One region of the Gemella parahaemolysans genome, then DNA from elsewhere that is predicted to be linked to it. Evidence: riboswitches for the same ligand, from Rfam matches in the RefSeq annotation. Region 1 holds a riboswitch; the other holds the start of a gene.

Region 1 (16,625 bases):
TGACCCCTCTTAAATATAGAGAGTCATTATCAAAAAGATAGTAAAAGGGATTGTTGGCTAATATATTAGTCGGCAATCTTTTTTCTACTAGTAATTAAAATTAATATATTTGTATTTTACTACTTGCATTTTAGTAATTGTGGTATAATATATTCATTCTTTAAAATAAGTTAATCATAGGAGATTATAGATGATTTTTGCATTAGATGTTGGAAATACTAATATTGTACTTGGAGTATTTGGTAGTGATTATAAAATGCTTCATTCTTGGCGTATTGCTACAGATAATACTAAAACTGAAGATGAACTTTATGTTATTATTCGAAACTTTTTCATTGATAAAGGGATAAAGTTTGAAGATTTTGATGGAGTAGTTATCTCAAGTGTAGTGCCTAAGATGATGTTTGCATTAGAATTGCTGAGTAAAAAATATTTTGAAAAAGAACCCGTTATAGTTTCAGCAGAAATTAATACCGGTATAAAAGTTCCAGAGCCATATAGTAGTAAACTTGGGGCGGATCGTGTTGTTGATATCGTTGGTGCAAAAGTTAGTTCATACTTGCCTGCCATCGTGGTAGACTTTGGGACAGCGACAACTTTTGATTGTGTAGATGAAGATATGAATTACCGTGGAGGTATTATCTGTCCCGGAATGAATATTAGTGCGGAAGCATTGTATGCAAGAGCAGCTAAATTACCTAGAGTTGAGTTTGAAGCGGTTAGTACTTCTTTAGGTTTAGATACAACTAGCCAGATGCAAGCAGGATTATTCTATGGTTTCCTGGGACAATTTGAAAATATTATTAGAAACTTGAAGCAAGATTTAGATAAAGATTACAAAGTAGTATTAACAGGTGGTCTATCTAAATTTATAGCAAAATATAGTGATGTAGTTGATATAGTTGATGAAGAATTAACATTAAAAGGTATTATTGAATTATATAAAATGAATAAAGAAAAATAATATTTAATAATATTATTTATTAATTGAGAAAAATAAAAGATTTACCACTCGAAAAGGAGAGGTAAGTCTTTTATTCCGAATATAATAAAAACAAAGATTTTAGTGTAGTTTAAAAGGAGATAAATTGATATGAAAATTACTGTTTTTTGTGGAGCTAACAATGGTAGAAATGAAGCATATAAGGAAAATGCTAAAGAACTTGGGAAGTGGATTGTCGATAATAATCATACTCTAGTTTACGGTGGAGGTAAAATAGGTTTAATGGGTATTATAGCAGATACTGTATTAGATAATAATAGCGAAGTCATTGGTGTAATGCCTCAATTTTTAGTAGATAGAGAGATAAGCTATACTGGTATTACTGAATTTATTATTGTTGATGACATGTCTATAAGAAAGGAAAAGCTTGTTGATTTTGGTGATGTGTTTGTCGCTTTACCAGGAGGCCCTGGAACATTAGAAGAAATCTCACAGGTAATTTCATGGGTAAGAGTAGGGAAAAAAGATGCACCATGTATATTAATGAATGTTGATGGATACTATGATTTTCTAGAACAATATTTTGATAAGATGGTTGAAGAAGGATTTTTAACTAAAGAAGATAGAGAAAGAACATTATTTACTGATAGTGTAGCTGAGATGCAAGAGTTTATCATAAATTATAATAATAAATAAGAGAAGACGAGAGTGATTCAAAAATCGTGATTTCGAAGAAATCGATTTTGTCGAGTCACCTCCGTACAGTTCATTAGATATCTAAAAAGCTTTTATAAAGCGAATTTAGATATCAATAAACCACTGCGTCTATGAGTTCTCATACGAACATTGTTAAATTTTAGGAATTTTTTGTTAGTCACTATTAATATATAAAAAAATAGACAATAATAAAAATTAAATGTATAATAGAAAATCGTAAGAAATTTTTAGAAGTATAAGAATTTGAAAGGAATTTATTTTAATGAAAGATTATTTGATTAGAGGATTAGCCTTTAATGATGAAATTAGATTTTTTGTAACAAAAACTACAGATTTAGTAGAAGAAATCAGACAAAGACACGATGCGTATCCAACGGCAATCGCAGCAGTAGGACGTACTGCTACAGTTACTACTATGATGGGGGCTATGCTTAAGAGTGGGGATAGAATTGATGTTGCAGTGCGTGGAGATGGTCCTGTAGGAACTATATACGCTTCATCAAATGAACTTGGAGAAACCACGGCATATGCGAAAAATATGCAGGTTCATATTCCAAGTAATGCAAAAGGGAAACTAGATGTAAAAGGAGTAGTAGGTGGTGGTAACATCACAGTAGTGCGTGATTTAGGATTAAATGAGAAGTATACTACTACCTCACCAATCGTATCTGGAGAAATCGCAGAAGACTTCACATATTACTTCGCGGCTAGTGAACAAGTACCTTCTGCAGTATCTTTAGGGGTGTTAGTAGAAACTGACAATTCTGTAATAGCTGCAGGTGGATTCATTTTACAGGTACTGCCAAATGCAACTAATGATACAATAACGAAGATTGAAAAAGCAATTAGTAATATTAAACCAATTTCTACGCTTATTCATGAAGGGAAAACTCCAGAAGAAATTGCAAATATTATCTTTGGTGGAGAAGAAAACTATCGTATCTTACATAAGAACGATGTTGAGTTTAAATGTACATGTTCTAAAGAACGTTATGCTGATGCTTTAGTAACATTAGGTAAAGAAGAGTTGGAAGATATTGCTAAACAAAAGACAACAGAATTAGTTTGTGCATTTTGTAAAGAAAAATATCATTTTTCTCAAAAAGAAATAACTGACTTATTAGACAATTTAAAATAATATTATGAATAAAGAGCCTTAATGAATAACATTTCATTAGGCTCTTGAATTTTCAATGAAAGTTTGGTATCATAAATAAAATTACTCAAAGTTTATATAGGAGGAGTTATGGAATTACTAAGAGAAATGGTTATTACCGATGGTAAAGTTTATGATAATAATGTCCTTAAAGTTGATTCATTTTTAAATCATCAAATCGATGCCGGTTTAATGATGAAAATGGCAGAATCTTTTTATGAGTATTTTAAAAAAGAGAAGATAACGAAGATTTTCACAATTGAGGCAAGTGGTATTGCACCGGCAATTATGGTTGCTAATTTGTTTAAAGTACCGATGGTGTTTGCTAAAAAGAGTAAGCCATCTACTTTGAAAAATAATGATGTGTATACTGCAGAAGTTCATAGCTATACTAAAAATATAACTAATACTATAGTAGTTTCTGAAAAATTCATTAATAAAGATGATAAAGTTCTTATAGTTGATGATTTCCTTGCTAATGGGCAAGCTACTCTAGGTCTTATGGAAATAGTAGAAAAGGCTGGTGCCGAAACTGTAGGTGTTGGTATCCTAGTTGAGAAAAGTTTCCAAGATGGTAGAAAATTATTAGATGAGAGAAATGTGAATGTATGTTCTTTATGTAGAATAGCTTCTCTTGAAAATAACGAAGTTAAATTTAATATATCAGATGACGAAAAATAAGAAAGGATTTTAATAAAATGTGGGAAAATAAATTTCAAAAAGAAGGTTTAACATTTGATGACGTACTTTTGGTACCAGCAAAAAGTGATATCTTACCAAAGAAGGTTGATTTAAAAGTTAGTTTAACGGAGAAAATCAAATTATCAGTACCTATTATTTCTGCTGCAATGGATACAGTAACAGAGCACAAAATGGCGATTGCAATGGCACGTGAAGGTGGTCTAGGTGTAATTCACAAAAATATGAGTATCGAAGAACAAGCTGAGCAAGTAAGAAAAGTTAAACGTTCAGAAAGTGGAGTAATAACTGATCCTTTCTTCCTTACACCAGATAGCTTAGTATATGAAGCAGAAGAGTTAATGCAACAATACAGAATTTCAGGTGTACCTATTGTAAATAATGAAAAAGATATGAAAGTAGTAGGGATCATTACTAACCGTGATATGAGATTTTTAACTGATTTCGATATTAAAATTAGTGAAGTAATGACTAAAGAGCATCTTATTACTGCTCCAGAAAAAACTACTTTAGAAGAGGCTAGTGAAATTTTACGTAGCCATAAAATTGAGAAATTAATCTTAACTAATGAAGAAGGAAAATTAACAGGATTAATTACAATTAAAGATATTGAAAAATTAGCTAAATACCCTAACTCAGCAAAAGATGCTAAAGGACGTTTATTAGTAGCTGGATCTGTTGGGATTACAAACGATACAGTAGACCGTGTAGATGCTTTAGTAGCTGCTGGAGTAGATGCTATCGTAGTTGATACAGCTCACGGACACTCTAAAGGAGTATTAGATGCTGTTAAAACATTAAGAACTAACTATCCTAACCTAGACATTATCGCAGGTAACGTTGCAACTGGAGAAGCTGCTCGTGATTTATTCGAAGCAGGAGCAGATGTTGTTAAAGTTGGTATTGGACCAGGATCAATCTGTACTACTCGTGTAGTTGCAGGGGTAGGGGTACCACAAATAACTGCTATCTATGACTGTGCGACAGTAGCTCGTGAATTAGGTAAAACAATCATCGCTGATGGTGGAATTAAATATACTGGTGACGTAGTAAAAGCTATCGCAGCTGGAGGACACGCAGTAATGTTAGGTTCTATGCTTGCTGGTTGTGAAGAATCACCAGGTGAATTAGAAATCTTCCAAGGTAGAACATTTAAAGCATACCGTGGAATGGGATCAATTTCTGCAATGGAAAAAGGATCTAAAGATCGTTACTTCCAAGAAGACGGTAAAAAATTAGTTCCAGAAGGAATCGAAGGACGTACACCTTATAAAGGTGCTGTTTCTGAAACAATTTACCAAATTATTGGTGGATTACGTGCAGGTATGGGTTACACAGGTTCACGTGATTTACGTGCACTTCGTGAAAACTCACAATTTGTTCGTATGACAGGTGCAGGGTTAATCGAATCTCACCCACATGATGTTCAAATTACAAAAGAAAGTCCAAACTACTCTAAATAATATGAAAAATAAAAAAGCTAGGATCTTGAAGTTCAAGTTCCTAGCTTTATTTGTTTTCTAGATTTGTTTAGTTAAATCGATCATCTCAAGAAGACCTTGGGCGCAGTCGCTTCCTTTATTTCCTGCTTTTGATCCAGATCTTTCGATAGCCTGATCTATGTCTTCAGTAGTTATAACACCGAACATAACAGGAATATCGCTATTAAGACTAATGTGCCCAACACCTTTTGCAACTTCGTTACAAACTAGATCATAGTGACTAGTACTTCCACGAATAACACTACCTAATGTAATAATACCATCGTATTTATTTGTAGCTACTAATTTTTTAGTGATAAATGGAATTTCAAATGCTCCAGGAACCCAGTAAACATCGATATTTTCTTCTTTTACTTCGTTTCTAATTAGCGTATCCTTAGCTCCACCTAATAATTTAGACGTAATAAATTCGTTAAAACGAGCTACTACGATTGCTACTTTAATATCTTTACCTATAAATTTTCCTTCAAATGTTGTCATAATAATATTCTCCTTATATGTCTAAAAAGTGATTAAATTTAATTTTTTTTGTTTGTAAATAGTATTTATTTTCTTTTTGTGGTTTTATATTTATTGGAACACGGTCTACCACATTTATTCCTAGAGAGCTTAGTTGTTCTACTTTGTCAGGATTATTAGTAAGAAGTTTTACTGATTTAATCCCTAAGTAGTCAAGCATATCTACGGCTATAGTATAGTCTCTTTCATCGGGAGCAAAACCTAGTTGAACATTAGCTTCATATGTATCAACCCCTTGCTCTTGTAGTTGATAGGCAAGAAGTTTGTTTCTTAATCCTATTCCTCGTCCTTCTTGACGTAGATAAAGAACAGCGCCACGACCTAAGTCAGAAATTTTTTGTAGAGCAGCATGTAGTTGTTCCCCACAGTCACACCTGTGTGAAGTGAAGACATCTCCAGTTAAGCACTCTGAGTGAACTCGTATTAATAAAGGTTCTTCAGAAGTTAAATCACCTTTACTAATGATTAAATGTTCTTTATTAAATTCATCTTCGAATAGCTGTAAATCAAAATCACCAAATTCTGTAGGTAATTTTACTTTGACACTATCTTCAAATGACAAAAAACGTGTTAGTTCATCCAAATCAACAACCGTTAAATTCCATTTTTTAGCGAATTCATATAAGTCATCTCTTCTAGCCATAGTGCCGTCTTCATTCATAATTTCACAGATGTATGTAGCTTCTGTACTATTAGCTAATCTTGCTAAGTCTAAACTTGCTTCTGTGTGACCACGACGAACCTTAATTCCACCGTCACGACCGATAAGTGGGAACATATGTCCGGGTCTATTGAAATCGTCAGGTCTAGAATTAGGACTTGCTAATTCTTTTATAGTTGTTGCTCTTTCGAAAGCTGAGATTCCTGTAGTTGATGTTTTGTGGTCAACGCTAACAGTGAATGCAGTCTCGTGTGGATCTGTATTTTTATCTAACATAGAGTGTAGATTTAATCTTTTAGCTATTTCAGTTGAAACTGGTGCGCAAATTAAACCACGTGCATGTTTTGCCATAAAATTAACAGTTTCGCCTGTAACAAATTCTGCTAGTCCTACTAAATCTCCTTCAGCCTCTCTGTCATCATCATCGATAAGAACGATTAATTTCCCAGCTTTTAAATCTTCTATTGCTTGTCTTACGTTATTAATCATTAAACTTTCCTCCAAATAGTTTTAATTGAGCTTTTATGTATTTTGCTAATATATCTGTCTCTATATTTACACTATCTCCAATTTTTAATTTTTCTAAATTCGTATGTTTAGCTGTATGTGGAATTAGCGATACCGTAAATTTGTTGTTATCACAAGTTACTACTGTTAAACTTATTCCGTTAATTGTAATAGATCCTTGGTTAATAATTTCCCCTTGGAACTTACTAGGATAAGAAAAAGTAAGTAGGATGGCATTTTCGTCTTTTTGTCTTGCTGCTAACTGTGCTAAACCATCACTATGTCCAGAAACAATATGACCTTCAAATCTATCTGAATGTCCCATTGCAGGTTCTAAGTTGACGGCATCATTTATTTTCAAATCTTTAAATGTCGTTCTTTTATAAGTCTCTGGCATAATATCTACAGTAAACTGTGATGAACTTTTTTGCACACATGTTAGACATACACCGTTTACCGCCATACTATCACCAATTTTATATGTTTCTAGTAAATTCTTACTCGCTTGAATAGTCAGTTTTATACTGTGGCTAGATTTAATAATTTTTACTATTTTACCTTGTTCTTTTATTAATCCTGTAAACATTGAGATACTCTCCTTCCTGAGATACGTATATCTTCGCCAAGTTTAGTAATCTTAGTATCATGAAGTTTTATTTTTTCATTTGTTATTCTACTACTAGTGAATGATGAAGTGTTGTTTCCACCTAAAAGAATAGGGGAGATATAAGTTATGACTTCATCCCAATACCCACTAGCTAAAAATTGATCGTGAATGTTAGGCCCACCTTCAACATAAATCGATTGAATACCTAGTCTCGCAATTTCTGATAATATTTCTTTTATGCTGAAATCTTTAGGTGTGATAAGAGTCACATGTGTAGGTAAGTTTTCGTATTTTACTTTTGTGAAAACTATAACTTCAGATGAACTATTGTTAAATAAGTTAAGATTACTTTGTTCAAAGATAGAACCTTCAGCATCTAGGACAATTCTTTTTGGTGGAAAAAGAGATGTATTAGCACCAAGTAATGTTGGATTATCTATTAATACCGTTTTGGCACCTACGAGAATTGCTTGATAATTATCTCTTTCATTTCTGACGAAATCATAGACTTCTTTACCGGTAATCTGTGTTCTTTCATCGGTAAAGGCTAGTTTTCCATCAAGACTGGTGGATTGTTTTAGAACTACATAAGGTCTTTTTTCAGTATGATATAGGTTGTAAGCGTAGTTTAAATTATAAGCCTCTTTTTCAAGAACACCAGTTATTATTTCTATACCATTATCTTGCAGATATTTGATACCTTTTCCACTTACGATAGGATTAGGATCCAATTGAGCAACAACTACTTTAGAGATACCCATTTCTACGATAGCATTTGTACAAGGTGGTTGTTTACCTTTATGATTACAAGGTTCTAAAGTAACGTAAAGTGTTGAATTAAATAATTTTTCAGGAGTTTTGCAAGTAGAAATTGCATTTTTTTCAGCATGTTCACAGCCGTATCGAAGGTGTGAACCTCTTGCGATAATTTCATTATCTTTTACAATAACTGCTCCAACCATTGGATTAGTATGTGTATATTTAGCACCACGCTTGGCTTCAAGAAGAGCAAGATTCATAAAATATTCATGCATATTATCAACTCCTTTCTAAAAATAAAAATCCCAATTACATTTGAATTTCAAATTTAATCGGGATTGATGGTTAGTTTTATATTCGATTAATAGACCTTAGTACTCTTAGATGCACCATAGGCTATAAAAATATTCTCGATAAAGCATTAGGTATTTTTATCCTAATACTACTAATTTCTTCTCCCATCCAGACTTTACTGTCGGTTCTGGAATTTCACCAGATCAGCTTGCGCTCACGGACTTCTAGTAAACTAGTCACCGCCGGTTGGGACTTTCACCCGACCCCGAAGAAATATTTAATTCATGACTTAATATTAACACTAATGAAAACGGTTGTCAATGATAAAAAATAAAAACTATCACAAAATATGAAATATACAATGTGATAGTTTTATTTAATTTATTATAAGAATTGTGCTAAACAAACGATAAGGATAATAATTGGAAGTACATATCTTAGTAAGAATAACCATACTTTGAATAATACTAGGCTAGATTTTTTATTTTCGTCGATGTGTAATTGTTCTAAAGCTACTTTTTTATCAAGTACATATCCTGTGAATATTGATAAAGCTAGACAACCAAGTGGCATTAGAATATTAGACACTAAGAAATCCATTAAATCGAAGACTGTTTTTCCAAATATTAATGTATTAGATAATGAACCGTAAGATAGAGCAGAAGGAATTCCAACGATGAAAGTCAAGATTCCGATAATGATACTAAATTTAGTACGGTTAGTATTTCTTTGATTAGTGATATTTCCTACATTAATTTCTAACATAACTACTGATGAAGTAATAGTAGCGAATAAGAATAATATTAAGAACAAGATGTAGAAGATTTTACCAAAAGCCATATTATTGAATAACTGAGGTAATACTATGAATAATAAACTTGGTCCACCTTCAGATTCCATACCGAATGAACTCATCGCAGGGAAGATTGCAAGACCAGCCATTACTGAAACAGCGATGTTCATTAATACAACTGAGATACCAGATTGAACAAGATTAGTTCTTCTGTCAAGGTAAGAAGCATATGTAAGCATAGCTGTAACTCCGATTGATAATGCGAAGAATGATTGTCCTAGTGCGAATAAAATTCCAGAGCTAGTGATTTTTGTGAAATCTGGTTTTAAGAAATAAGTCACACCGCTCATCGCATTAGGTAATGTTAATGATCTAGCGATAATTACTAGGAAGATAATGAATAATAGTGGCATCATAATTTTTGATGCTTTTTCAATACCTTTTTGAACACCACGAGATACTATATAAATATTCAATAAGATGAATAGTGCTTGGGCTCCTAGTGCAATCCAAGTATTAGAAATAATACTAGTGAAAAGTGCTGCATGATCAGTAGTAGAGTGAATACCAAGCGTATCTGCGATTGAAATACCAAGATATACTAGAATCCATCCACCGATAACACTGTAAAATGATAGTAAGATGAATAGTGCGAATCCACCGATATAACCAATAGCATTGTATTTTTTATTTTTTCCTAATTTACCAAAAGTTCTAATCGCTGATACTCCCGCACCACGACCTAGTACGAATTCAGCTAGAAGAAGAGGTAATCCAATTAATAATGTAAAGATAAGGAAGACTAGTAAGAATCCACCTCCACCATTAGCTGCGGTCATATAAGGGAACTTCCATACTGCACCTAGTCCTATTGCAGAACCAGCAGAGGCAAGTATGAATCCTATTTTAGAACTCCATTTTGAATTATCTGACATAAAATTTTCCTCCTAAATTTGATTTTAAAAATAATAAGTAAAAGCTATTTAGAAAATACTAAATAGCTTTTAAACATAAAATAATATGATACCCAAGGCCATTTAGTATTTTACCAATGGCCGAAAAACAAACTTAACTAGCCATTGTAGATATCGTTGCACTTATATCTACAATGCTATGAGATATAAGTGCTGCTAAAATGGCACGAAAAAGTATTCTCTGTTACTAGTTAAAATTGTATTTTTCATTATTGAGTAGCTCCTTTTTATAATTGTTGTTAAAATCTTAACATTTATCAGAAAATTTGTCAATTATTTTTTGGAAATCTTTATGAAAAAATTAAAGTGACATTGAATTTTCAAGTATAATATAGATATTATACAGACTGATATAATCATTAATTTTGGAATGTGTCTATGTTTTTTATACCTTATAATATAAAAAACAGACTCTAGAAAACTAGAATCTGCTTCTTTAATTTTTTAGTCGTTATCTAATTGCATGTAAACAACTTGAGTAGTTAAGTATTCTTCTAAACCGTGTTTACCGTCTGCTCCACCGATACCAGATTTACGACGTCCAGCGTGGAATCCTTGCATTGCTTCAAAGTTTTCACGGTTGATGTAAGTTTCACCGAATTTTAGACCGTTAACTGCTTTGAATGCAGTATTTAGGTTAGTAGTATAAACTGATGAAGTTAATCCATATTCTGAATCGTTAGCATATTCTAATACTTCTTCTAAAGTTTTGAATGTAGCGATTGGGATTACAGGACCGAATGTTTCTTCTTTCATAATGTTCATTTCGTTAGTTACGTCTGTTAAAACAGTTGGTCCAAAGAAGTATCCAACTTGATTTTCATCACGAGTTCCACCGTAAGATAGAGTAGCACCTTGTTTAACAGCGTAAGCAACTTTTTCAGCAACAGTATCTAAAGCGCGTTTTTCAATAAGTGGTCCGTAATCTACGCCACCTTCTTTATTAGGGTCACCGAATTTAACTTTATCAAGTTCAGCAAATAATAATTTTTCGAATTCAGCTTTAACATCTTCATGTACATATACTCTTTCTGCACAGTTACATACTTGTCCAGAGTTAATTACACGAGAAGCTACAATTGCTTTTGCAGCAAGATTTAAGTCTGCATCTTTAAATACGATAGCTGGTGCTTTTCCTCCAAGTTCTAGAGAAACGTTAGTAATGTTTTCAGCTGCCGCTTTCATAACTTCTTGTCCAGCTGTTAAGCTACCTGTTAAGCTTACTAATCCAACTTTTGGGTTAGAAGCTAATCTATTTCCAACTACAGATCCAAGACCGTGAACAATGTGAAGAACGCCTTTAGGAAGTCCTACTTCTACACAAATTTCAGCGAAAATATCTGCGTTAATTGGTGTTAATTGGCTAGGTTTAATAACGATTGTATTACCTGTTAATAAAGCTGGTGCAGCTTTTCTAGCGATTAAGAAGAATGGGAAGTTCCAAGGTAAGATACCAGTAGTTACACCGTGAGGGCGTTTGAATAGGAAGATGTGTTCATCTTTTCTATCACTTTGAATAATTTCCCCTTCGTATCTTCTAGCCCACTCAGCCATATAATCTAAATAATCAGCTGTAAATAATACTTCAACTTTAGCTAAATCGAAAGTTTTTCCCCCTTCGTTAACAATAGTTTGTGTAATTTCTGGTTCGCGTTCACGAATACGATCCGCAATTTTTCTTAAGTACGCTCCTCTTTCGACAGCTGGTAATTTCTCCCAATCACGTTGTGCAACTTCAGCGATATCAATAGCGCGGTCTACATCTTCTTTTGAAGAAGAAGGTACTTTTGCGATAACTTCTTCTGTTGACGGATTTAGCACGTCAAGATAATCATAATTTGAATTATTTTCGAATTCTCCGTTAATAAAATTTTTTAAAACTTTAATTTCACTCATAGTTTAAATCTCCTTTTTCTTTTTTTAGTAAGTAAACGTTACCATTTGTTGCTAACATTATATATTATGAAAAAGTATAAATCAAGTGTTTTGTTTAGGTTTTTGATATATATTTATATATTTAAAGGTTGATTTCAATATTTTTAATAAAAAAATTGTATATGTATGTTTAAAAAAATAAGCGTTAATTAATGAGAGATGTAAAAAATTAAAAAAATATAAATATCTGTAATACAGCAAATAAAGCGTATACAAAAAGACGGAAAAGGTTATTTGTTATCTAATAAATAAATTTTGTACTTGTTACAGATTAATGTTAAATTTAATATTTAACACATTAAGTAATTTAAGTAAATAATAAGAAAAAATTTTCTTGAGCAAAATTATTTCCATATTCAATATATTTAGTGGTATAATCTTAGCATAAGAAACAATTAGGAGGTTCATTAATGAAACAGAATATAGGAGTTATTGGTTTATCAGTAATGGGAAGTAACTTAGCTTTAAATATCGCGGACAATGGATTTAAAGTTGCGGTATTTAATAGAACAACAACAGTTGTTGATAAAATGTTAGAGGAGCATCCTCACAAAAATGTAGTAGGAAGATACTCACTACAAGAGCTAATTGATGGTCTAGAAAAACCTAGAAAAGTTGTTTTAATGGTTAAAGCTGGGTTTGCTGTTGACAGTTTAATAGAACAATTAACACCTCTACTAGAAAAAGGTGATATTATTATCGATGGAGGAAACTCATTCTTCAAAGATACTCAAAGAAGATACGATTTATTATTAGAAAAAGGAATCAACTACTTCGGTGTTGGTGTATCAGGAGGAGAAGAAGGTGCAAGATTTGGTCCTGCTTTAATGCCTGGTGGAGATGAAAAAGCATATGAAGAAATTCGTCCAATTTTAGAAGCTATTGCTGCTAAAGTGAACGATGTTCCTTGCTGTAGCTACACTTCAACTGGTGGAGCAGGTCACTATGTGAAAATGGTCCACAATGGTATCGAGTATGGAGATATGCAATTAATCTCTGAAGCTTACAAAGTTCTTAAACACCTAGGTGGATTTACTAACGAAGAATTACAAGAAACTTTTGAAGAGTGGAATAAAGGTGAATTAGAATCTTATCTAATTGAAATCACTGCAAATATCTTCAAAGTTAAAGAAGAAGATGGAAGCTACTTAGTAGATAAAATCTTAGATAAATCTCAACAAAAAGGTACAGGTAAATGGACTAACGAACAAGCTATTGACTTAGGAATTGATGTATCAGTTATTACAGCTGCCTTAAATGGAAGATATATGTCAAATCTTAAAGAAGAACGTGTTCGTGCTGAACAAGAATTCACTCGTAAACCTTACGCAGTTGTAGAAGATAAAGAAAGATTAAAAAATATTGTAAAAGATGCATTATTCATTTCAAAAATTGTATCTTATGCACAAGGATTTAAATTACTACAAGCTGCTGAAAAAGAATACAACTGGACTTTTGATTATTCACAAATTGCTAAAATTTTCCGTGGTGGATGTATTATTCAAGCGAAAATTTTACAAAATATTATCGAAGCGTACCAAAATAATCCAAAATTAGAAAACTTAATCTTTGATCCATTCTTCAAAGAAGTAATCGAAACAAGACAAGATAGTTTACGTGAAGTTGCTGCATTAGCAATTACTAATAGATTACCGCTAAGTGCAATGACATCTGCAATTTCATACTTAGATATCTACACTACAGCTAACAGTGGTGCTAACTTAATTCAAGCGCAACGTGACTATTTTGGAGCACATACTTTTGAAAGAACTGATAAAGAAGGAAGTTATCACTATGACTGGGTTGGAAACAATGAAAAATAAAACAGCTATAACACTTTTTGGTGGGACAGGAGACTTAACTTATAGAAAACTGTTACCTGCATTATATAACTTAAATGCATTGGGTAAATTAGCCGATGATTTTAAGATTGTTGTGATAGGTCGTAGAGCATACACACAATCAGATTATATTGATATTGCTCGTACTTGGGTTAAAGAGTACGCTCGTACAAAATTTGACGATGCACAATTTGATGCATATGCTAAGAGAATCATTTACTTCAAAATGGATATGACAAACGAAGATGATTATGAGTTATTACAAAACTTCTATGTTGAGCAAGATATTCAAGATCATGTATACTACTTTGCAGTAGCGCCTTCGTTCTTTATAACTATTACGAATGGACTTAAAAAATATTGTTCTGAAAATAATGCGAAGGTTATTATTGAGAAACCATTCGGAGAAGATTTAGAAAAAGCGGGATTACTAAATGATGAGCTTGCTAAATTCTTCGATGAAAATGAAATTTATCATATTGACCACTATTTAGGGAAAGAGATGATTCAAAACATTCTTTCTTTACGTTTTGAAAATATAATTTTCAAAGGTATTTGGAATAAAGACTTTATCGAAAATGTTCAAATTACTGCTGCTGAAACAGTTGGTGTAGGAACAAGAGCTAGTTACTACGATAAAAGTGGTGCTTTAAAAGATATGGTTCAAAATCACCTATTACAGGTTTTATCATTAGTAGCTATGGAAGAACCAAAAGAAGAAGGAAGTCGTGGTATACATGAGAGCCAATATAATCTTCTTTCTGCACTTAAACCGATTGAGGATGTTCATGAAAGTTTAGTAATGGGACAATATGAAGGGTATCTTCAGGAACAAAATATTCCTGCAGATTCTAAAACAGAAACATATGCAGCACTAAAATTATTCGTAGATAATGAGCGTTGGCAAGGTGTGCCATTCTTCATAAGAACTGGTAAAAAACTAGAAAAAAGAGAAACTCAAGTAGTAGTTCAATTCAAAGCGGTGGGTTCTTCTCCAGGTAATGTATTAATAATAAAAATTCAACCAGAAGAAGGTGTATATTTCCAATTTAATGCTAAAAAACCAGGTACAGAGCAAGAATTGCAACCAATCTCACTTGATTTCTGTCAAAGTTGCATTTTAGAAAATATAGTAAATACACCTGAAGCTTATGAAAGATTATTGGATGCTTGTTTTAGAGAAGATAGAGCATTATTTTCTCAATGGAATCAAATAGTTGAATCTTGGACATTTGTTAATAAACTTATAGATAAGTATGAAGAACAAGGTGCTCCACTATATACTTACGAACAAGGTTCAAAAGGGCCTAAAGAAGCTGACGAACTTGTTAATTGGGTTAAATAAATAATTAAATGTATTGTGTGAGTAACATCTCATACAGTACATTTTTTTGTTTTAAATATTATTAAACAGGGTTGTAAAGTTTACGATAACGGATAAGTGTAGTATAATTAAAAGATGTACAAAAAATAAAGATTTTGAAAAGGAGCAATTAATGAGACTTTTAGATTCAATGTTAGAGTATAACGAATATTTTGTGAAATTTGAAGAATATCAAAAATATAAAACTGAGGATAAATACCCGGCTAAAAGAGTTGTAATGTTTACATGCATGGATACGAGATTAGTTGAACTTTCAACAAAATCTTTAAACTTGTCTTCTGGGGATGTAAAAGTAGTAAAAAATGCTGGAGCAATATTAACTCACCCATATGGTTCGATTATGAGGAGTTTGATAATAGCAGTTTATATGCTTAAGGCTGACGAAATTATCGTTATGGGGCATCATGATTGTGGTATGCAAAATATCGATACTGGTTTAATTATGGAAAAAATGCAGAATAGGGGTGTAGGTAAGGAAACTTTAGAAATTCTACAGTATTCAGGCCTTGATTTGAGTTCATGGTTACATGGATTTGACGATGTTAATGAGAGTGTGGCTCACGACGTAAATATGATAACGAAACATCCATTGATTCCAAAAGATGTTCCTGTTCATGGGTTGGTTATTAATCCTGAAAATGGAAAAGTAGACTTAGTTGTAAATGGATATGAAAATCTAAGAAATTAGGGGGACACGCGAGTTGAAAAAAATATTAATACTAAATACAGGTGGAACTATCTCAATGAGTGAGGACCAGAAAACTGGGAAAGTTGCTCCAACTGATAGTAACCCGATAGGTGCTGGTGGAAACATATTTTCTTATATTGGAGATTTGTATGTTGAAGATTTATATCATCTTGCATCACCGCAAATAACAGAACGTGAAATGTTAGGGATTAAAAATAGAATAGAAGAAGCTGTGAAAGAGGGCTATGAAGGTGTAGTAGTTACTCATGGTACTGATACACTAGAAGAGACGGCTTATTATTTAGAGTTGACATTAGATATAAACATTCCTGTTGTCGTAACAGGTGCTATGCGATCAAGCAACGAAATAGGTGCAGATGGATTAGCTAATCTTAGAAGCTCTTTAGTAGTTGCTATTAATGATGAGAGTAGAGATAAAGGTGTTTTAGTAGTTATGAATGATGAAGTTCATACTGCAACATATGTTACAAAGACGCATACTACCAATGTTGCGACATTCCAGACGCCAACGTTTGGTCCGATAGGTCTGGTATCAAAAAATAATGTTATATATTTTCAAAAATTAGTTAAAGAGGAACACTATGAGGTAAATACTACTGAAAAGAAAGTATATTTACTAAAAGCT
Region 2 (16,625 bases), on a different contig from region 1:
GATTACTGTCATATAAACGACAAATGTAAGAACATAAACTACTGCTACATTGATTGCTTGCGTCTGCATATCAGAATCTCCACTTACGTTTACAGGTACAGGTTGTGGAAGATGTGTTTTTACGTTAGTTACTTTATCGTAGTCTAAACCATTTTGTTTATAAACTAATTTTTCTACATTTTTTCCAAAAGCTTCTTTAAATTCACTACTACCTTTACTAAAGATAGATTGTTTAGATAAATATTCATAACTATCTTTAGTTAAAACAATACCCTCATCTAATTTTTTAGCTTTAATATCTTTTTCTAGAGCCTCTTTACTATCGTATTTTTTAGCTTCTTTCAAATCATCTAGTTGAACACTCACATCTTTTACTACATATGCACTACGTGTAAAATTATCATTGCTCTCACCTTTGAAAAGATTACTGTTAGCGATTGATGGAACAAATGTTATACCTATAGCTAAAATAAAATAGATTGCCATAATAACTTTCGTCGCTTTTTTCGCAAAAAATTGTTTAAACTCAAAATTAAATACTGTACTAAAATTTTTCATAATTACTTACCTACCTGTTCTTTAAAAATATCTTCTAACGAAGGTTTATAAAGTTTAAATTCTTCTATATTAAAACTACTTCCTGCAAGTTTTGCTAATAATTCTTTTTTAGCTCCCTCTTCTTTAAAATCAAGGAGCACTCCCTCTGGTACTAATGAATATTCAATACCTAATGGTATAGACTTAAGATTAGCAAGCAGTTCCTCTTTCGCAAAACCACTAACACTCAAAATCATTTTCCCATGTCCTAATTGTTTTTTAATGTAATCTAGATTACCACTTAGAGTAATTTTCCCTTTTTCTAGTATATTAATATCCTCACAGAACGTCTCCACAACTGGCATTTGGTGAGATGAGAAAATAACAAGTTTATCTTTTTTGATAAAATCTGTAATTATTTCTTTTAGTTTAGATACATTCACCGGATCAAGTCCACTGAATGGCTCATCAAAAACAAGAATATCTGGATCGTTCATAACACTTTGAATAATTTGAATTTTTTGTGCATTACCTTTAGACAATGTTTTTAATGCTTGTTTATTATCTTCTAATTCGAAATACTCTAACCATTTTTTCGCTTCTGTTTGTGCTGCTTTCTTCTTCATACCTTTTAACATTCCGAAGTACGTAAGCTGATCTACTAAACCAACCCCGTCATACATTCCACGTTCTTCTGGTAAATATCCAATTTTCACCTTACTGTGATCTAAAGGTTTCCCATCTAGTAAAATCTCCCCTTTATCCGGCTTGAATATATCTAACAAAATTCTAAAACTTGTAGTTTTACCACTACCATTTCGTCCTAAATATCCATTAGCCACCCCACTTTTCGCTGTGAAGCTGACACCTTTAAGAACCTTTTTATTACCAAAACTTTTCTCTACATTTTTAAATTCTAAAATCATAGCCCTTACCTCATTTCCTAACTTATTAAAAGTTAAATCCCTTTTTTATTCATCATTATTTTTTATTTCTTTTGTTAACTTGAAATGTTTCGGTAAAAACATTCCAAGTCCACCTATACAGTAACCAAATATACCACCTATTAATCCACCTATTAACATGGCTAACACATCAGGTATTCCACTATTAATTACCCATTTAATATTAGTAAAATACAATACCCCTATTATATTTATTAAAATAAATAAAACTATAAATCTTAACAATCTATATTTAACAATTTCTAATTCCGTCTCGGTATCAGTATATATCGGATAAGAACTCGAAGTTCCTTCAGCAAGTCTAAACAAATTATAAACTTGAAACTTATAAAGCTTCCAGCCACTTACTTTATAATACTCTTCTATCTCTGGTGTAAAGTTTTTATCAAAGATAAACTTATATTGCTTATCGCTAGTTTCTGAGACTTTCTTCATTCTAATTGCCACTATAGCCTCTTTATCGTATTCATATCCCTGAGCAGCAAGATGATTCATTTTATCCGCTACTTTATCATAGCTTATAAATACCGGAACATATTTATACTTCATAAATTCAATCCTTTCTTCTCTTTAAAAATAAATATTTTATAAAGAACGCTATATTTACAGCACCTAGTCCTAGACCAAATCCAAAAAACATTCCTAAAATAAAATCTATTACTTCAGATGCCATTAAAAATTCATTTATTATGTGCGCCACCAAAGCTATAAGAAAGCATCCTAACATGATTTTTCCATTAAATCTTAGTCTATATAGCCACATGTACTCTTCACTCAAATTATCTGTATATAGTGTAGTTGCTGAAGCCTCGCCCCGTAGTATCTGCCAAAAAATACCATTTCTAACTACTTCCCAACCGTTAAACTTATAAAAGTCTTCACGTTCAGCATCGAACTTTTTATCATATACCAGTTCGTATTTGTAATCGGTTCTTTCTCCTTTTTCTAGTAAAATTAAGAACCCCAGAAACTTTTTAAAATGCCACCCCTTAGCACTATATCTTTCTAATTTTTTCATGAGTCTCTTATTTGTTAAAGCGAATGTATGTATCACCTTATAATTACTCATCACTTCCACCACCTATAAACTTCTTAGCCACATCTAGTAGAAACTGTCGAAGTTTTAAATTTTTCTCCAAAACTTCCATGCCTTTTGGAGTAATATGATATTCTTTTTTCGAATTATCGATTTCTTTATCTTCAATCCAACCTACAGAAACCATTTTTCCTAGAGTCGTGTACATTGTCGCAGGTCCGATAATAATATTATTATCAGTGATTTCTGCTACCTTTTGCATTATTAAATAACCATGAATAGGTTCTGTTAAAACTAGAAGCGTAAAAAATATACTATCCGTTAATTCGCCCGTTTCATAAGGGCTTAACTTTGCCATTTTATCCCTCCTAACTTAATTAGAGATATTCCTTATCTATATCAATCATCGATATATCTATCTTTGATATAATTATATATCCATCATTGATACAAGTCAATAGATTTTTTATTATTTTCATAAAAAATATTAGATAAAAATATTCTTCTTAATTTATAACCTATATTATTTATTACAGATATCTAAAAAATGAACCTATAATGTAGTAATATAAGTTATATTATGATAGAATAATCCTATAAAATTAAAATTTATAAAAATAGATTTTTTTATACTTAAAATAATCTATTTTCATTAACGTTAAGGAGAAACTCATGACAAAATCATTAAAAAAATATCTATTACTTGTTGCAACAGTTATTCTTTCAGTTACCCTTGCTGCTTGTGGCACAGGAGCTTCTGTAGAGCAAATCGTTAATAAATCAGTAGAATCATCTAAAAACATAAAAAGTACAGATTTCGTAGCAACAAACAGCTCTGAAATTTTAGTTGGTGAACAAACTCAAACAGTTGAAAATACTGTAACTGGTTCATTAATTATCGATCCACTAACTATGAAAGCAACTACTGATGTTAAAGCCCAAGGTCAAACTCAAACCTTAGATCTTTACATTAAAGACGGTACTGCATATGCTAAATCAACTGGTCAAGATGAATGGGTTAAAAGCTCAAATAACAACATAACTGCTCAATTTGAAGGACTTAAAAAAATAGCAAACTCAGAACAAATATTAGAGTTCTACAAGAAAATTGCTAAAGACTTCAAGAAAACTGAAGAAAACGGAAATTATGTTCTAACGTACACTGGAAATGGAGATCAGTTTAAAGAACTTATGGTTGCTATTGCTAATGCATCTTCTGGAAATGAAGTAAACGCTGAAGCGTTCAATAATGTTGACTTCAAAAATGTTTCAATTAAACTTGTAACTACTAAAGATTTCATACCTGTTAATAATGAAGTAACTATGGAGCTTGCAACTAAAAACACTTCAACTCCAACTACAATGAAAGTTAAGCAAAACATCAAATACTCTAACGTGAACACTGTAAAAGAAATCAACCTACCTGATGAAGTGAAAAATGCTAAAGAAGTAAATACTGCCACTCAACAATAATAATATTACCTACTTACTCAAAAAAGTAAGTAGGTTTTTTATTAATCAATTTTATATTTTTATAATTTAAAAATTAAGGTTAAATTTTCATATACTTTATTTTAATATCTGAGTTTATGTAAATATATCCTTTCAGTTTACAACACTCCTTTCATCTAGTATAATAATGTGTACGACTAAAAATATTAGGAGGTAATTTGAATTTATAATTATAGCGCCCGAACTAAGTTCTAAAGGTTAAATTGAATTTAGTTGACGAGGAAAAAAGTTATCGAAAATTCGGCGGATGCTTTTTCGGAACCAGAGAATTTCGTTAGATAATGTACAATGGGGTGTACCTTAGTATCTTTAGGAACACAGTGACGACAAGATACTTAGGTACAGCGTATGCAACAGCAACTTAGTTTTTAAGGAAGAATGACGTAAAAAACTTTAGTTGCCACTGCTGGTGTGCACTTTACTATTTCTAGGAACGAAGTGACGACGAAATAGTTAGGTGCAGCGTATGCAACAGCAACTTAGTTTTTAAGGAAGAATGACGATAAAAACTTTAGTTGCTACTGCTGGGGTGCACTTTACTATTTCTAGGAACACAGTGACGACAAGATACTTACAGTGGCTACTAGCAAAATATTTCGTCATTTCATTCCTTATATTTTGAATAGCTGTTGTCTAAGTTACTCGATAAGGTTTCTTATCATCTTTTTAATTCAAGAAACCTAACGATTAACTTATAGCTACAACGTATGCAGTAGTTAAGGAACGCAATATTGAGTTTTAAAACCCTTCAAAATCATTATCACCTCTCTATATGCTCATTATGCCTTCTTTTAAGGTTTACATAAACTTTGTTAAGTATAATAAAATACAAGAAGTATAATATTTTCGAGCACAAATATATAAACTTTTATAGTACTTTCTATAAAAAATAAATTAAAGAAAAAAGCGAGGAATTTTTAATATGTGTGGAATTGTAGGATTTGTTGGAGAAGCAAATGGAGTTAAATTTTTAATCGATGGACTTAGCAGCCTTGAGTACCGTGGATACGACTCAGCTGGTATCGCTGGTGTTGTTAACGGAGAAGCTAGCGTTACTAAGTCTGTAGGTCGCATTAAAAATTTAGAAGCCCTAATCCCTGAAGGACTTCACCTAGAATTAGGTATTGGTCATACACGTTGGGCTACTCACGGTGGAGTTAATACAACTAACTCTCACCCTCACCAAAGCTTCAACAAACGTTTTATTTTAGTTCACAACGGAGTTATCGAAAACTTCCAGGAACTTAAAGAGAGATTTTTCAAAGGTGTAGAACTTGTTTCTGAAACTGATACTGAAGTTATCGTTCAATTAGTACAAGTTTATAGCGACCGCGGTCTTAATACTAAAGAAGCTTTCAAAAAAGCTGTATCAAAACTTCAAGGTTCTTATGCACTTTGTTTAATCGATACGGAAGATAAAGACACATTATATGTAGCAAAAAATAAGAGTCCACTTCTTATCGGACTAGGAGAAGAAAATAAAAACTATGTTGGTAGTGATGCTTTAGCAATGATTAAGTACACTAACAACTTCTTAGAAATTAACGATGGTGAATTTGTTATCGTGAAGAAAGATAGCGTAACTATCGAAGATAAAGAAGATAATGTTGTAGAGCGTGAAAGTTTCTCAACTAACTTAAACGCTGGAGAAATCGATAAAGGTATCCATGAACATTACATGATTAAAGAAATACATGAACAAGTAGGAACTATGCGTAACATCATCTCTCACTACTTCGATGGACATAATGTTAATATTGATAGCGAAATTATCAACAACGTAAAAGATGCGGATAGATTATATATTATCGGATGTGGTACGAGTTACAATGCTGGTCTAGTAGGAAGAAACTACTTTGAAAAATGGGCTGGTATTCCTACAGAAGTACACTTAGCATCAGAATTTGCTTACAACGTACCATTATTATCTAAAAAACCGATGTTCATCTTCCTTTCTCAATCAGGAGAAACAGCTGACCTTCGTGCAGTACTTACAAAATTACGTAGCGTGAATGAAGATTACAAATTCTTAGTACTTACAAACGTCGATGCTTCAACTCTATCTCGTGAATGTGACTATACATTATTACTTCACGCAGGTGTTGAAATCGCCGTTGCTTCTACTAAAGCATATACTGCTCAAATCGCAACACTAAGCATACTAGCTTACGAAGTAGCAAAACAACTTTCAAGACAACCTAAATTTGATATCGAGCAAGAGTTATCAGTAATTACTTCTGCAATTGAATCAATCTTAGATGATACAAAAACTATCAAAGACTTAGCTAAAAACTTATTCACAGAACGCAATGCATTCTATATTGGACGTGGAATCGACTACTATAGTGCATGTGAAGCAGCTTTAAAACTTAAAGAAGTTTCTTACATTCAAACAGAAGGATTTGCCGGAGGAGAATTAAAACACGGTACAATCGCCCTTATCGAAGAAAGAACACCTGTAGTAGCTCTTATCACAAGTGCTAAACTAGACTTAAATACACGTAGTAACGTAAGTGAAGTAGCTAGCCGTGGTGCTAATACTCTTATTATTACATTAGAAAAATTAGCACGCGAAGGTGACTACGCAATCCCTAACGTAAACGAAGATCTTGCTCCAATCGCAAGTATCGTAGTTACACAATTATTCGCATACTACGCAGCTTACACTAGAGGTCTAGATGTGGACAAACCACGTAACTTAGCTAAATCAGTAACAGTAGAATAATAACTAAATAATATATCTGATGGGAATAACTCAACTTAACAGAGTTGCTCCCATCATTTTTTAAAAAGTTAAACCTTTTCTCTTTACAACTTAGAAACTTCAGTTTATAATAAACTTATAAATAATAAATTTAATTATCTTCGGGGCAGGGTGAAATTCCCGACCGGCGGTTAAAGTCCGCGAGCGAAAGCTGATTTGGTGAAATTCCAAAACCGACAGTACAGTCTGGATGATAGAAGATATAGAATAAATAAACTTACACATGCAGTCTATTACGTATGTATTTTTGTTGTACCAAGTACAGTGTAATGCTTATTTTTCATACCTTTCAGTCCCGCTTTAATGTTTTTAAAGTGGTGTTTTTTATTTCTAATTATAGATTTAAAATACACCTTTTCAAAAATAATATTGCGGCTATTTTATTGCCTATGAAGATAGGAAAGAGGTTTTAAATGTATAAAAAAAATGTTCACTCACTAGTTTTAAGTGGGATGCTTGCAGTTATTGCTCTACTTCTATCTTTTTTTAGTTTTGCTGTGCCATTCTTGCCACCATTTCTAAAATTTGATTTTACATTCATACCGCTATTTATGGCGTTGTTATTATTAGGATATAAAGATGCACTTTTAGTGTCATTCTTAAAAAACTTCCTACACTTCGCTTTATTATCACATGAACCAATCGGATCAATCGCTAATATCGTGGTAGAATTTACTTTTATCAGTATCATTGTTCTTTTCTATAAAAAAGGTACTGCTAAGACTATTATCGGTGGAATCTTAGGAACACTAGCAATAACAGTATTCATGTCACTTCTTAACTACTTCGTATTACTTCCAGCTTATGGATATATTATGAACTTAGCAGACATCGCGACTAATGTGAAAACAATCGTAGCTGTTGGTATCGTACCATTCAACCTACTAAAAGGTGCTTTAGTAACATTCTTATTCTTCGTCACTAAGAGTGTTTATAAATCAATACCGACTAGTATTCGTAGCCGTTTTGCATAATACTAGATACTAATTAATTTAACCATGAAAAATCCTCCATTACATCACCTTACTGTAATGGAGGATTCTTTTTTTATTTCCTAGGAAATATCTACTAAGTTACTTATTTAATAATTCATCAAGTTTTTCTGAATGTGATACTTCTTCTACATTTTTATTTTTTTCATTAAGTACCGTATCAATATTCAATTTTTCATCATTATTCACTATTAAACGTGCATAAATTTTCTCTCCGACATTTCTAATACTCTCATAGTCAATTTTATAATCTTTAATTTTTGCTTTTGCAGTAAAGGCCAGTTTGTCTTTTTCTAAAATTATTTTTTCATAAAAACCACGTGCATCCGCTGTCTTTACATTTCTAACAATTTCCTTGTATTTAGGATTATTTTTCATATATATAACTCCACCAACTGCCGCAATAAAAGTTAACATACCTACTATTTTCTTTTTCATTAAAGTATTTCCTCCTTTTTACCTCAGCTAGTTAGAGATTCTTAAAATCTCTAATTAGTATACTTTTAAGTTAACTTTTATATTATTACTTTTTATAAACTTTTGCAATAGTTTTTTATAATATTTCTAAATTTTAAAGTATATTCCATCACTTATTTTACTGAGTAATATATATTTTAAAATTATTTACACAGTACTAGTTTATAATTAACAATAATTATCTGTAATAGATTAATAATACGTGTGTTTTAGTACAAAAAATGATATAATTATACATGACTAGACTATTTTGAGAGGTTAAAAAATGAACAAAGCTATTTTAGTAATGACATATGGAACACCCGAAGAATACACATTTGAGGGTATAGCAAAATTTTTCACAAATATTAGAAAAGGGGTTCGTCCTAACGACGAAGAAATTAATCTACTTTTAAAAAATTATCTTCGCATTGATGGTTCACCCCTTCAAGAGATAACACTTAAAGAAGTTGAACTTTTAAGGGAATCTGTAGAAGATGAATATAAAGTATACTTTGCCAATAAATTCTCTTCACCTTATATACCTAATATAATTTCAAAAATGGAAGATGATGGTATAGAAGAATGTATTTGTTTAATTCTTGAACCACACTATTCATTCTACTCTATTATGGGTTACGAAAGATTTATTAAAAGTGATAAAATTAAATTTAATATAATAAAATCCTGGTACAAAGAGGAGAAATTAATTGAATTCTGGGCAGATGAAATCAAAAAAATTATTACTGAAAAAGTGAAAGAAGATAGCTATAAAGTAGTTTTCTCTGCACACAGCGTACCTGAAATTGCTTTAAAATATAATGATCCATACGTAGAGCAAATCTTTGATATGACAAAACTTATAGCCGAAAAAATAGGTCTTGAAAATGAAAACTATACGAATACTTGGCAAAGTGAAAGTGATATTGGAATGCCATGGATTAAACCTGATGTTCTTGAGTACTTAAGAGAGCAAAAAGAACATCCTAAGCATTATATATTCGTTCCACTTAGCTTTATCAGCGAGCATATCGAAGTTCTTTTCGATAACGATGTTGAGTGTCGAGAACTTTGTGAGGAATTTGGAATAACTTATCATAGACCCCCTATGCCGAACTACGATTCTCGCCTAATAGATGCTCTTGTGTCAACGATTGAAGCTAATAAAAACAATCCTTTTATTTCGCATAATCCAGAGAAGACAACATTTAATGAAATGGATAAACCAAAAGGAGAGATGCCAGACTTCGTTAGAGAAATGTTAGCCAACAAAAAAGATGGCGAAAAGCCTGAAATGCCGGACTTCGTTAAAAAAATGTTAGCCAACAAAAAAGATGGCGAAAAGCCTGAGATGCCAGACTTCGTTAGAGAAATATTAGCCAACAAAAAAGATGGCGAAAAGCCTGAAATGCCGGACTTCGTTAAGAAAATGTTAGCCAACAAAAAAGATGGCGAAAAGCCTGAAATGCCGGACTTCGTTAAGAAAATGTTAGCTAATAAAGAAAATGAAGAAAAAATTAAAACTTCTAATTTAATTACAAAATCATTAGCTAATAAAAAAGATAAACTTGCTTTAAAAATACTTAAATCAATTACAACTATCCTTAATAAAAAATAAATTATTTTTAAATACTAGACTCTGACAATTAGCATCAGAGTCTTTATTTTACACAAATAATATGAAAATTACTTCGATATTCAGCATAGATAATAAATTAATAAACTTATTAATTTATTATCATATTTTATATAGTATGAAATACAACTACTAGTTTACATATTAAAGCAGATGATAATAATCACTATTAATTATATTAAAAACCATAAATTTTATTGCATAATTTATTTCCATATTAATTCATCTATGTTATAATGAAAGTGAAAAAAGAAGAGAAAAAAGAATTTTTAAAATCTTTAGGTGATGATACAGATAAGAAATTCATTTTATACTACGGCTTTGTTTCTTATAGAAAGACGCAGATTAGAGAAATCTTAACTGAAAGAAACAGGTTATAAAAATATCTATAGATTCATGGGCGAAATTACAGCATGGTTAAATACTGAAAACAGCATAGATAAATAACATATAAACTTTGCATTTGTGGATAATTATGAGGATTTACCTCACAAATACTTTAAGTGGATAAATTTTAGAAAGTTATTTCGTTAAGAGAATCCCATTTAGTTCTACGAATATAATCATTATTCTTAATATTCATCTAAAATAACAATTTCGCCCAAAATAAAGAGGCACCCAAACTTAGCGGCCTCTTTATTTTTTTCTTCCAAATTTGAATATATCTTTCTTAAATAAAGGTACATTATCAAAGTACTCACCTTTATATAGCGGATGACACTTTAATAATCTCTTAACAGTTAAATATGTACCTAAGAAAAACCCAAATCTCTTATAACTTTCCAAAGCATAACTTGAACATGTAGGGGAAAATCTACACGTTGGTTTGGTATAACGTGATATATATCGTCTATATAGTTTTATTAAAATTATGCATAATCTTGCCATAGATTCTACCCCTTTCGCTCTTTATTTTATCAACTAATAAAGTTTATTTCAAATTTTTAAATTAATAACTATGCCTAGTATTTATATGATATCGATTATCACTTATATTTTTTCACCTCAGGAAACATTGCTAAATCAACATTCTTTTTAGAGAATAATTCTCAATAACTTTTATAAGCTCATAAACTTTACACGTGTAACTCATGGTGCTATAATTTAATCATAAATAGAAAATAAAGGAGAGAATTTACAATGACACGTACAACAGAATTAAATAAACTTGTTGCTAACTTAACAGTATTATACACAAAATTACACAGCTTCCACTGGTATGTAAAAGGACGTAGCTTCTACACACTACACGAAGTATTTGAAAATTACTATAATTACACAGCAGAATCTTTAGATGAAGTTGCAGAAAGATTATTAGCTATTGGAGGTCGCCCAGTTTCAACACTTAAAGGTGCTTTAGAAATCGCAACAATCCAAGAAGCAACTGAAAAAGAAACAACTTCTGAAATGGTTGCAGCTATATTCCACGACTTTGAGTTATTAATCAATGACTTAACTCATCTTATGGGTGTAGCTGAAGATGAAGAAGATCAAGGTACTTCAGACTTAGCATTAGGATTAAAAACTCAATTAGAAAAAAATGTATGGATGTTAAAATCTTACTTATCTGAATAATAATACACAAAAAACTATTCATTACGTTTATCGTAATGAATAGTTTTTTCCTTTAATATTATATACCTATCTATAAGCTATAACCTTTTCTATTTAATACATTTAGATTAATAGCATCTACATAGTAATTACTAACTCGCCCATCTTTATCACTAATTTCCACATTCCATGTCGGTATCAATACTTGATTTTCCGTTTGAGAAATATATGTATAATATCCTAAAGTAGCTCGTACACGACAATTTTTAGGAATTAAATCTTCATGATACAGCCTATTTATAGCCTGGCTAGACGGAACTAACGTTTCATTCTTATCTTTTCTTATATTTGAAACACTTGTCAAAGCAAAGTTTTTAATATCTCCATTACTTTCAACGCTAAAGACAATTCGCGCATTTTTATTTGAAAAAACTCTAAAACTATCTATTTGTTGTTCAAAAATAACTTCATTTTTTGTTGAATTATAACTAGAAAAAATATAGTTCGCACTTAATTTCATCTTCTCTAATAAGAATGAATCTAACTCAGCTCTATAGCTACCTTTATTTACGTTAGTAATAGCATTTTCTGAACTAACTTTTAAAGCCGATGTCTTATCGACATTTTCAATTTCATACTTTAGCCCACTCTCTTCCTTGCGGATATCCTTCAAATCAGAAATTGTAACATTCACATAACCAAGATTATCTCGCTTTGTTGCATTTTCTTCTACAGTTATATTGTCATTTTTCATAGAACGTTCAATAATTTCCTTTTCCTGGACTATTTCTGTTTTATTCTTCTGAACTGTATATATATAAAATGTTAACAAGACAGCATTAAGAGCGACAAATAGGTAAATAAACAATGTCTTCATCTTACCCCAGTTCATAGTCTCTCTCCCTTGTCAATCATCTCTTTTAATTTTTTAAAACTCATATATCTATCATTATATTTTACATACCATGCTGGTACATAGCTAAAACTATTTCTATCTTTATTATAAATCTTTTCATAACCCAAAACTATATCACTTATCTCTTTAAGGTTAACTCTTTCATAAAGATAATTAATTACATATTCAGTCTTCTCAACAGAATAAAGTTCTGCTTCTCTTGATGAAAGATAAGTTTTCGTAAGTCTCTTCGGCGAAGTCAGCTTATATATTCCACTACTATTATCCTCAGAAATAATATCAGCGTGACCTTCTCTACTAAAGGCTATCGAATCCTTATAAGCTTCTTGGAAAATAGTAATTCCTTCTAGAGCAGTAGTAAGTTGATAATCCGTATCTCCCACATATCCAAGTCCTAAGAAACTCATGGTATTATTTATAGCAACTGTAGCCCCAACTTCTTTTCCACCTTCGTTTGATGGATTTGTATATACTAATCTATTGTTTGTAGATCGTAATATTCCATAGCCATCAGTCACTTCATCTTCATTACTTATTCTAAGATTATCCTTTTTCTCAAAAATATCCTTAGCTAATCTATTTAAACTAATATCTTCAGCACTATATTCATCTATAACATTATCTTCATCAGACTCTTTTAAATAGATATACCTATTATTTAAACTATACTTAGCGTAATTTTGTTTTTTCTCGTTAAATTTACTATTTACCCTATCATAAATTTCATCCTTCAGAGTGATTTGTAGATAATTTTTATCATCTTTTTTGTATAAATAAATCATATTCGGTCTATCTTTTAGTAAAACTATCGTATCAAATTCCAAACTTATATTAGAATTCTCCTCCGAGAAGAATAAAGGTTTTACCAAGGCAGAATCTAGAGTTACTTGATAATTTATCATAATTTTTTCAACATTATTCGATGTAATATCCTCGATATTTCTGTTTCTTACCCTAGACTCCACACTCTGACTATCCGAAATTGTCGTTAGTAAATTTTTTAACACTTTCTTGTTTTTTACGGCATCGACAGTTGCCACCTTCGTTATAGAATTTTGAACTATCGGCTCTTCTCTTGATCCCTCATAGTTTTTTACTACACTATCAGGAATCAAAAAGTTTAAAAGACTATTTTTATCAGACTCTATGGATTTTTGAGTAGTTCTCTTAGTAAAAATCTCATAGTCTGGTTGATAAGTAATAATAAGATAGGATAAAGTTAAACTCATTAGAACTAGTATTCCTAACACAACTGATTTAACAGTTTCTTTCCTTTTACTTTTCATATTATTTACCTCTATAACCATTCATCATCAATTTGTTCACAAGGCAGTGTTACAAATATAATACTTCCATAACCTTCTCTACTTTGCGCCCAAATACGACCTTTATGGGCCTCCACGATAGTCTTAGCTAAAGCCAATCCTAAACCTGTTCCTCCCATACTCCTTTGTCTACTCTTATCAACTCTGTAGAATCTATTAAAGATTTTGTCAATGTGGACTAATGGAATTCCTACACCTTCATCTTTAATAGAAATACTCACCCTATTATGGTGATAGTTCTGTCTTACCCTTATTGTAATATTCTTACCGTTAGGAGAGTATTTTATCGCATTATTTACAATATTATCAAATACCTGTGTAAGTTTATCCTGATCACCCTCTACAAATATTGGATTCTTAGGAATATGCTTTATAAAGTTTTTTTCAGGGTGCGTTAAGGCAAATCTATCCGAAATTTGTTCAAGCATTTTATTAATATCGATAAATTCTTTTTCATAATGCTCTTCCTTAATATCCATCTTACCAAGTTGCATTAATTCATTTACCATTCTTATCATACGAGTAGTTTCTTTATGAATAGTATCGATAAACTGCGGTGCAAGCTCTTTATCCTCAAGAACACCTTCTTCTAATGCTTCGATATAACTGTTCATCGTTGTTAGCGGAGTACGAAGTTCATGAGACACTGTAGATACGAACTCGCGTCTTTCTTTTTCCTGACGTTCTTGATCTGTTACATCATAAAGAACAATAATATACCCTTCCAACTCCGTCGACATTTGAGTTAAATCTTCCTTGTCTTCTTTTTCTATTTTAGAAATCTCAGCTCGTAAAAGTAGCTCTTCGTCTGTTTTCGAGGTATTTATAAGAAGGCTATCTTCCGCCTCTAATATCTCTTCTATACTTTCATATTCAGTGATATTAAGAATCTTCAGAACATCTTTTCCTATAAAGATTTCATCATCACGACCACCTAGCATATCTTCCGCACTAGTATTAATCAGAATTATTTTACCATTATTATCTGTCGTAATAATTCCATCCATCATACTTTCGATAATCGTCGCAAGCTTTCTACGTTCAGTCTCAGTAACAGCCTGCTCTTCTTCAATCCTCTTAGAAATTTGGTTAAACACTTTTGCCAAATCTCCAATCTCATCATCTGTGTCTATTCCGACTACAGTCCCATAATTCCCTAAAGCCATCTTCTTAACCTGTGAGCTCATCTTTTCAATAGAACTCGTTACAGTTTTTGAAGCTACAAACCCTATAACAGTTGTAATTAAAATTGATAAAATAGTTCCCACTAGGAAGATTTTCGAAATACTACTTACCTCTTGATAAACACTTTCTATATCTGCCATAATCGAGATTACACCGACAACTTCATTATCTTTTTTTACGGGACTTACATAAATCCAAACACGCTTATTACTATCAGCATTATTTTGAATTTGTTTAGTACTCTCTCCTGTTTTTATAACCTGACTTACCAACGGATCAAACGACCTTTTAGCAAGATACTCATCATTACCATTTTTTGAAGAAGTCGCTAAGATTTTTGAATCATTATCTATAACATTTACCAATAATAGCTTTTGAATATTAAATTCACTAACTAGTTTAGCTATCCCACTCTTTGAATCTCTATTACTCTTCGCTGATTCATCTTGACCGGTATTATCCTCTGTATTTTTCGAACTATCTCCGTTACTACTAACTTTTTCCAACTCTTCACGAACATGGTAGTTCAGAATTTTTTCCTGTTCAATAATATTTTGTTCAAATGTATTTACATTACTATTTCTTAGTTGCGTTGTAAAGAACAATCCGATAAGTTGTAATGAAATTATGTTAACTAACACATAAACTATTACGAACTTAGTTCGAATTGATGAAAAGAATCTTTTCTTAAATCTCTTTCCAAAAAAATTCATTACTCTTCACCTATAAAGTAACCAACACCACGACGTGTCATAATATATTCCGGTTGAGATGAATCATCTTCTACTTTTTCACGTAGTCTTCTTACAGTTACATCCACAGTTCTCACATCACCAAAATAATCATAACCCCATACCGTTTGCAGAAGGTTTTCACGTGTTAAAACTTGTCCACGATGTTGTGCAAGGTAGTAGAATAAATCAAATTCTCTACGTGTTAAGTCGATTTCTTCACCATTTTTCTTAATAACATAAGCTTCTGGATAAATAACGATATCTTTAATCACAAGATCTCCACCATTTTTTTCCTCAACAACTTCTTCTTGTTGCTTAGTAACACGACGCAAGTTTACCTTAACCCTAGCCATAAGCTCACGTGTTGAGAATGGTTTTGTTACATAGTCATCCGCTCCAAATTCAAGTCCAAGAACTTTATCTATTTCACTATTTTTCGCAGTTAGCATGATAATTGGAATATTCTTTTTGGTACGTACTTCTCTACATACTTCCATTCCATCTTTTTTAGGTAACATCAAGTCTAACAAAATCAAGTCTGGATTGTCATTAAAAGCAAGTTCTACCGCCTTTTCTCCATCATTTGCGACAATTACATCATACCCTTCTTTTTTCAGATTAAACTCTAATATATTAGCAATCGGTTCTTCATCATCGACCACTAGTATTTTATATTCTGCCATTTTCTTCCTCCTTAGATTTATACTAAGTATTAAATATATATTCCTACTTATATTTTTTATAAAATATTCTTCGGAGCATACTTTCATCTTTTCACCCTGTATCTCCTCATCACTATAAGAATATACATAGTTATCAATATTATATCATTTTTTCCAGTTAAGTTACAACTTTAAGCAAACGATTAACACTCTATCAGTTATGCGAAAGAGCGTGAGTTATCATACACACTTTAGTACTTTCGTATCAACCCCATCCTATAACTCATAACAAACAACTCCAATAATCTTATAAAAAACTCCTCATCTAACAAAAACGTCAGACAAGGAATC

The links. Region 1 has a riboswitch for FMN ahead of ribD (bifunctional diaminohydroxyphosphoribosylaminopyrimidine deaminase/5-amino-6-(5-phosphoribosylamino)uracil reductase RibD). Riboswitches for the same ligand answer to the same signal wherever they lie in the genome.
Positions count from the first base shown of each region.
Region 2: another riboswitch for FMN. It lies ahead of ACWOBP_RS03480 (ECF transporter S component); the one in region 1 lies ahead of ribD (bifunctional diaminohydroxyphosphoribosylaminopyrimidine deaminase/5-amino-6-(5-phosphoribosylamino)uracil reductase RibD).

Region 1 covers NZ_JBSMTP010000007.1:35,228-51,852, reverse strand. The annotation lists gene ACWOBP_RS05750 (helix-turn-helix transcriptional regulator) at 1-41, shown strand, start outside; gene ACWOBP_RS05745 (type III pantothenate kinase) at 191-964, shown strand; gene ACWOBP_RS05740 (LOG family protein) at 1,094-1,639, shown strand; gene hslO (Hsp33 family molecular chaperone HslO) at 1,923-2,798, shown strand; gene ACWOBP_RS05730 (xanthine phosphoribosyltransferase) at 2,907-3,497, shown strand; gene guaB (IMP dehydrogenase) at 3,515-4,978, shown strand; gene ribH (6,7-dimethyl-8-ribityllumazine synthase) at 5,036-5,497, opposite strand; gene ribA (GTP cyclohydrolase II) at 5,511-6,686, opposite strand; gene ACWOBP_RS05710 (riboflavin synthase) at 6,679-7,290, opposite strand; gene ribD (bifunctional diaminohydroxyphosphoribosylaminopyrimidine deaminase/5-amino-6-(5-phosphoribosylamino)uracil reductase RibD) at 7,275-8,345, opposite strand; FMN riboswitch at 8,517-8,641, opposite strand; gene ACWOBP_RS05700 (sodium-dependent transporter) at 8,749-10,092, opposite strand; gene aldA (aldehyde dehydrogenase) at 10,576-12,027, opposite strand; gene gnd (decarboxylating NADP(+)-dependent phosphogluconate dehydrogenase) at 12,477-13,889, shown strand; gene zwf (glucose-6-phosphate dehydrogenase) at 13,861-15,252, shown strand; gene ACWOBP_RS05680 (beta-class carbonic anhydrase) at 15,404-15,979, shown strand; gene ACWOBP_RS05675 (asparaginase) at 15,993-16,625, shown strand, end outside.
Region 2 covers NZ_JBSMTP010000003.1:107,808-124,432, forward strand. The annotation lists gene ACWOBP_RS03445 (ABC transporter permease) at 1-558, opposite strand, end outside; gene ACWOBP_RS03450 (ABC transporter ATP-binding protein) at 561-1,463, opposite strand; gene ACWOBP_RS03455 (hypothetical protein) at 1,509-2,051, opposite strand; gene ACWOBP_RS03460 (DUF2812 domain-containing protein) at 2,056-2,571, opposite strand; gene ACWOBP_RS03465 (PadR family transcriptional regulator) at 2,564-2,896, opposite strand; gene ACWOBP_RS03470 (DUF6612 family protein) at 3,211-4,011, shown strand; gene glmS (glutamine--fructose-6-phosphate transaminase (isomerizing)) at 4,973-6,775, shown strand; FMN riboswitch at 6,908-7,020, shown strand; gene ACWOBP_RS03480 (ECF transporter S component) at 7,228-7,788, shown strand; gene ACWOBP_RS03485 (DUF1310 family protein) at 7,888-8,244, opposite strand; gene hemH (ferrochelatase) at 8,549-9,880, shown strand; gene yidD (membrane protein insertion efficiency factor YidD) at 10,535-10,786, opposite strand; gene ACWOBP_RS03500 (Dps family protein) at 11,039-11,473, shown strand; gene yycI (two-component system regulatory protein YycI) at 11,544-12,344, opposite strand; gene yycH (two-component system activity regulator YycH) at 12,341-13,654, opposite strand; gene ACWOBP_RS03515 (ATP-binding protein) at 13,666-15,591, opposite strand; gene yycF (response regulator YycF) at 15,591-16,295, opposite strand.